2 regions of the Achromobacter sp. KK8 genome follow, and region 2 is predicted to be linked to the other one. Evidence: riboswitches for the same ligand, from Rfam matches in the RefSeq annotation. Region 2 holds a riboswitch; the other holds the start of a gene.
The links. Region 2 has a riboswitch for glycine ahead of ACVN9Z_RS26305 (D-amino acid dehydrogenase). Riboswitches for the same ligand answer to the same signal wherever they lie in the genome.
Positions count from the first base shown of each region.

Region 1: it holds a riboswitch for glycine, as region 2 does, so the genes downstream of both, gcvT (glycine cleavage system aminomethyltransferase GcvT) here and ACVN9Z_RS26305 (D-amino acid dehydrogenase) in region 2, are expected to answer to the same signal.

Region 1 is NZ_CM135178.1:809,593-812,807, reverse strand. Features, by position in the region: gene ACVN9Z_RS03755 (superoxide dismutase) at 1-194, shown strand, start outside; gene ACVN9Z_RS03750 (ZIP family metal transporter) at 222-1,115, shown strand; glycine riboswitch at 1,185-1,277, shown strand; glycine riboswitch at 1,311-1,433, shown strand; gene gcvT (glycine cleavage system aminomethyltransferase GcvT) at 1,521-2,621, shown strand; gene gcvH (glycine cleavage system protein GcvH) at 2,719-3,096, shown strand; gene gcvP (aminomethyl-transferring glycine dehydrogenase) at 3,189-3,215, shown strand, end outside.
Region 2 is NZ_CM135178.1:5,711,709-5,714,923, forward strand. Features, by position in the region: gene ACVN9Z_RS26295 (3-hydroxybutyryl-CoA dehydrogenase) at 1-179, shown strand, start outside; gene blaELC (ELC family class C beta-lactamase) at 207-1,433, opposite strand; glycine riboswitch at 1,571-1,662, shown strand; glycine riboswitch at 1,664-1,750, shown strand; gene ACVN9Z_RS26305 (D-amino acid dehydrogenase) at 1,795-3,024, shown strand; gene ACVN9Z_RS26310 (sulfite exporter TauE/SafE family protein) at 3,076-3,215, opposite strand, start outside.

The DNA of each region.
Region 1 (3,215 bases), 1.5 Mb from region 2:
AGCTGGCGGTGGAAAGCAGCGCCAACCAGGACAGCCCGCTGATGCAGGGCAACACGCCGATCCTGGGCCTGGACGTGTGGGAACACGCCTACTATCTCAAGTACCAGAACCGCCGCCCGGAATACATCGGCGCCTTCTACAATGTGATCGATTGGCCCGAGGTGGCGCGCCGCTACGCCGCCGCCGTGGGCTGAGCCGGCATTGCGCGGGGGCAGCGGTCCATGAATACCTTCAGCCGTCATCGCATCCGGCCCGCGGCCACCAGCGTCAGTGTCTGGACGCTGGCGGTGCTGGTCGCCTGCCTGGGCCTGCACCAGATGTGGGTCTATTTCAACGACCACGCGCCGCACGTGGCCGACGCCCTGCTGGGCGGCATGGTCGCCGCGGGCGCCACCGCGGCGGGCACGCTGCCGATCCTGTTCGCGCGCACCATCCCGCAGAAGATGCAGGACAGCATGTTCGGCTTCGGCGCCGGCGTGATGCTGGCCGCCAGCGCCTTCTCGCTGGTGGCGCCGGGCATCGCGGCGGCCGAGGCGCAGGGCGCGGGGCCGTGGGGCGCCGGCCTGACGGTGGGCGCCGCCATCCTGCTGGGGGCGGCGGCGCTGTTGCTGATGGACCGGTTGCTGCCCCATGAGCATTTCATCAAGGGTCGCGAAGGCATCGAGGCCCACCGGCTGCGCCGAACCTGGCTGTTCGTCTTCGCCATCACCCTGCACAACCTGCCCGAAGGCCTGGCCATCGGCGTCGGTTATGCCGGCAACGATCCGGTGCGCGGCACGGCGCTGGCCACCGGCATCGCCATCCAGGACATCCCCGAGGGCCTGGTGGTGGCCGTGGCGTTGATCGCCGCGGGCTACAAGCGCGCGTTCGCGGTGGCGCTGGGCATGCTGTCGGGCCTGGTCGAGCCGGTGGGCGCGGTGCTGGGCGCGGCCGTGGTGGGCTGGTCGGCGGCGCTGCTGCCGTGGGGCTTGGGCTTTGCCGCCGGCGCCATGTTGTTCGTGATCAGCCACGAAATCATCCCCGAATCGCACCGCAAGGGGCACGAGGTCTACGCCACCTGCGGGCTGATGCTGGGCTTCGTGCTGATGATGCTGCTGGACACGGCGCTGGGCTGAAGCGGCGCCCGGGCGGCGATCGCGGATCAACAACGGAACCGCGTTTCGCGGTATGCTTTCGGCGCTGTCACGCATGTTGCGGGAGAGAGCGGCCGTTCGCGGCTGCCGCCGAAGGCGCAATTCGCCCGGAATCGCTCAGGTATCCCATACCGCGCATGCTTGCCCTGTCCCGGTTTTCACCGCGCGGACTCGGCAAAGCAGCACTCTGGAGAGACCTGGCGCCGCTGCCCAATCAGGGACATAGCGAGCAGCCCAGGCGCCGAAGGTGCAAACCCGCCACGCGGGGCAACTCTCAGGCAAAAGGACAGAGGGGCGGAAGATTCAGCCGTTGCGCGGGCGTTTTCCGTCTGTCCGCCAGCGGCATTCCGTAACCCTGGCACCGCTGCCGCTCCGGAGTACCCGCGCATGTCCGCAACCCTCAAACGCACCCCGCTGGCCGAAGAACATATCGCCTCCGGCGCCCGCATGGTCGATTTCGGCGGCTGGGATATGCCCCTGGCCTACGGCTCGCAACTGGAAGAGCACCACGCGGTGCGCCAGGACGCCGGCATGTTCGACGTTTCGCACATGCTCAACGCCGACGTCACCGGCCCCGACGCCTACGCCTTCCTGCAACGCCTGGTGGCCAACGACGTCGCCAAGCTGACCGTACCGGGCAAGGCGCTCTACACCTGCATGCTGAACCCGCAGGGCGGCGTCATCGACGACCTGATCGTGTACTTCTTCGCGCTCGACGAATGGCGCGTGGTGGTCAACGCCGGCACCGCCGACAAGGACATGGCCTGGATGCAGCGCGTCAAGCAGGCCGGCAAGTTCGACGTCACCATCACGCCGCGCCGCGACCTGGCCATGATCGCCGTGCAGGGCCCCAACGCCCGCGCCAAGGTCTGGGCCGCGCGCCCGGCCTGGCAGGCTGCCAGCGAGCCGCTGACCTCGTTCGTGGCCGCGCGCGTCGGTGACGACACGCTGGTGGCGCGCACCGGCTACACCGGCGAAGACGGCTTTGAAATCGTGCTGCCCGCCGCCGAGGCGGTGCAACTGTGGCGCGACCTGGCGGCCCAGGGCGTGCGCCCGGCGGGCCTGGGCGCGCGCGACACGCTGCGCCTGGAAGCCGGCATGAACCTGTATGGCCAGGACATGGACGAACTGACCCAGCCCGGCGAAGCCGCGCTGACCTGGACGGTGTCCCTGAAGAACCCCGAGCGCCGCTTCATCGGCCGCGACGCGCTGGAGCAGTTCGCCACGCCCGCCGCCTTCGTCGGCCTGAAGCTGCAGGAACGCGGCGTGATGCGCGCCCACATGGCGGTGCGCACCGCGCACGGCGTGGGCGAACTCACCAGCGGCACCATGTCGCCGACGCTGGGCGTTTCGATCGGCTTTGCCCGCCTGCCGCAAGGCGTGGTCGCGGGCGACACGGTCGAGGTCGACATCCGCGGCAAGTGGGTGCCCGCCCTGGTCTGCAAGCTGCCGTTTGTCCGTAACGGCAAAGCCGTCGAACACTCGTAAACTCGAAGCTTCACGCCGGTGGCCGGCCCTGCGGGGCGCGGCCGCCGGCGCGAGGCGCGCAACACCATTTCCTTATCCGAATCCCCCAGGAGTTCCCATGAGTCTGCCCACCGATCGCAAGTACACCGAGTCCCATGAATGGGTCAAAGCCGAAGGCGACGTGTTCGTCGTCGGCATCACCGATACCGCCCAGGACCAGCTGGGTGACCTGGTCTTCGTCGGCGACGTCAAGGTCGGCGCCAAGCTGAACGCGGGCGAGACCGCCGGCGTGGTCGAGTCGGTCAAGGCCGCCTCCGACATCTACGCGCCCGTGGCCGGCGAAATCGTCGCGTTCAACGACGAGCTGGAAAGCAACCCCAACCTGATCAACGAATCGGCCTTCACCGCCTGGATCTTCAAGATCAAGCCGGTCAACGCCGCCGATGCCGACAAGCTGCTGGACGCCGCCGGCTACGAAGCCGTGGCCAACGGCTAAGCCGGCCAGGGCGGGCGCGGCGCTGGCGCCGCCGCCCGTCCATGCATCACCGTCCGTCCTTCCCGACGACACCGCCATCTCGAGATCCCCCCATGTCGCGCGCCCTAGACACCCACACC
Region 2 (3,215 bases):
AGGGGCGCAACGGCCTGCGCGAAGGGCAAGGCTTCTACGACTATGGCGGCATGGATGTCGAAGCGTACAAGCTGCGGCGGCTGGGCGAGTTGTGCGCGCGGCTGGAGATCATGGGGTTGCTGCCGAGGTTCGATGGCGCCAGGGCGGCCGGCCAGGCGCCCCCTGCGGCCCGATCCTGAAGGCCGCCGCGCGCCGGGCGGCGGCATTCACGGCGCCAGCGCCTCGAGCACCCGCAGCGCCAACCGCACCCGCGCCTCGTTGGGATAGTTGCGGTTGGCCAGGATCACGATGCCGAGCTTGCGCGACGGCACGAACGCCACGTAGGCGCCAAAGCCGTTGGTGGCGCCGGTCTTGTTGACCCACACCGCCTGCTGCGGCGCCAGCGGCGGTTGCTGGGCCTTGACCGGCAGGGTCTCGAACGCGACCTGGGCGGAGTTGCCGCGCACCAGGTCGTCCACCGACACCGGGTAGCGATACTGTTCCCAGATCAGGTCCTGCGTCATCGCGCCCAACTGGTAATAGCCGGTGTGGGTCTCGGCGATGGCGCGCTGCAGCGTGGCGTCGACCGGCGCGGCGCCCAGGTTGATCTCGATGAAACGCAGCATGTCGCGGGCGCTGGACTTCACGCCGTAGGCCTCGTCGGCCAGCACGCCCGGGTTCAGGCGCACCGGCGCGTCCTGCTTGTCGTAGCCCTGGGCGTAGTCGGGCATCTTGCGCGGCGGCACTTCCAGCCAGGTGTCGCGCAGGCCCAGCTTGGGAAACAGCTGCTGCTCCATCGCCGCCACGTAGGACTCGCCCAGCGCGCGCGCCGCCACCACGCCCAGCATGCCGATGCTAGGGTTGGCATAGGTGCGCTTCGTGCCGGGCGCATACCGCGGGGTCCAGGCCTTGAGGTAGTCCATCAGTTGCGCCGTGTTCTGGACCGCGTCCGGCACCTGCAAGGGAAAGCCGCCGGCGGTGTGCGTGGCCAGGTTCACCAGCGTCAGCTTGGCGAATTCGCTGCCCTGCAGCTCGGGCACCCACTTGGCCGGACTGTCGGCCAGCGACAGGCGGCCCGTGGCCTGCGCGTAGGCGGCCAGCGTGACGGTGAAGGTCTTGCTGATCGAACCCAGTTCGAACAGGGTGTCGCTGGAAACGGCGCGGCGCGGCTGGCGCAAGGCGTCGCCATAGTTGAAGAAGCGCTGCTCGCCGTTGTGGCTGACGCCGATGGCCATGCCGTCGATGCCGTATTGGCGCATGACCTCGGCCACCGCGGCGTCGACGGCGGCGGTGGCGCGATCGGCCTTGGCGGGCGTGGATGCGGAGGCCGATGCCGTGGCTGCCTTGGCGGCGGGCGCTTGCGCAACGGCCGGGCTGGCCGAGGCGGTGCCGGCCAGGGCCAGCGCCAACGTCGTGGATAGCAGGGAAATACGGAACATTGCCGGAGCGCGCATGCGGGATCGTCCTTTCGTTTTCTGACCGGCGCGTGCCGCGCGGGTTGGCGCCCAGTGTAGAGCCTATCCGCCTCCTTCCTGGTATTAACCCTGAGTCCCGCTCGCGGCAGATTTTGGCTATTCTCACTGCGTCGATTCAAAACCCCGCAGAAGAGTCCCGTCCCCCGTGGCGGGCGCCGACGGAGCAACCGCCCCGGAAACTCTCAGGCAACAGGACTGCGCGGTCTAGACAATCTGGAGAGAGGCGCCTGGCGCCCACCGAAGGGGAACCCGCGCCCTCGCGCCCGGGTGAAGCTCTCAGGTACAGAGACAGATGGGGTGCCGCGATCATCGGATCGTGGCCACGCCATCTGGAGCCATCATGCCCCGCATCGCCATCATCGGCGCCGGTATCACCGGCGTCACGTCCGCCTACGCCTTGAGCAAACTGGGCTACGACGTCACCGTCTACGACCGTCAGCGCTATCCCGCCATGGAGACGTCCTACGCCAACGGCGGCCAGTTGTCCGCCAGCAATGCCGAAGTCTGGAACAGCGCCGCCACCATCCTGAAAGGCCTGCGCTGGCTCGGCCGCCACGACGCGCCGCTGCTGCTCAATCCGCGTCCGAGCTGGCACAAGTATTCATGGCTGGCCCAGTTCATGGGGCAGATCCGCAACTATCGCCAGAACACCATCGCCACCACGCGCATGGCGATCGAGGCGCGCCAGCACCTGTACGCCATGGCCGAGGAGGAAGGCATCGATTTCGACCTGGAGCGCCGCGGCATCCTGCACATCTACCACGATGCCGCCAGCTTCGAGACCGCGCGCCGCGCCAACGCGCTGCTGCGCGAAGGCGGGCTGGAGCGGCACGCGGTCACGCCGGAGGAAATCCGCGGCATCGAGCCGACGCTGCAAACGCCCTGCCACGGCGGCTTCTACACGCCGTCCGATGCCACCGGCGACATCCACAAGTTCACCAGCGGCCTGGCGCGGGCCTGCGCGCGCCGCGGCGTGCGCTTCGAACAGGATGCCGACATCCGCGCCATCAGCCGCGACGGCCTGCCCTACGTGCTGGACCTGGCGCGCGAGGACGGCACGCGGCGCGAACAGCACGAGACCGACGCCATCGTGGTCTGCGCCGGCGCCGCCAGCCGCCAGTTCGCGCGGCAATTGGGCGACAGGCTGAACATCTATCCGGTCAAGGGCTATTCGATCAGCGTGCACCTGGACGACGCCGCCAGCCAGGCCGCCGCGCCCAGCGTGAGCCTGCTGGACGAGGCCGCCAAGATCGTCACCAGCCGCCTGGGCGACCGTTTCCGCGTGGCCGGCACGGCCGAGTTCAACGGCTTCAACCTGGACATCCGCGCCGAACGCATCCAGCCGCTGGTGGACTGGACCCGCCGCCACTTTCCCGGCGTGCGCACGGCGCGCGTGGTGCCCTGGTGCGGGTTGCGGCCGATGATGCCCGACATGATGCCGCGCGTCGGCCCCGGCAAGCGGCCCGGCGTGTTCTACAACACCGGCCATGGGCACCTGGGCTGGACGCTGTCGGCGGCCACGGCGCAGATGCTGGCGGCGAGCGTGCGGGAAGGAGTGGGACTGTCGTGAAGCCATTGCGGCAGAGCACAGGCCGGGAGCGGGCCGGACGCGGATCGGCCCTCAATACCCCAGCAGCCGCGGCACCGAGGAGGCCAGCAGTGTCAGTCCCGAGCAGGTCAGCAGCCCCAGCACCAGGCGGCGGAACGCGACTTCCGATATGCCGATGTACAGGCGCGTGCCCAGCAGCGTGGGGATCAGCA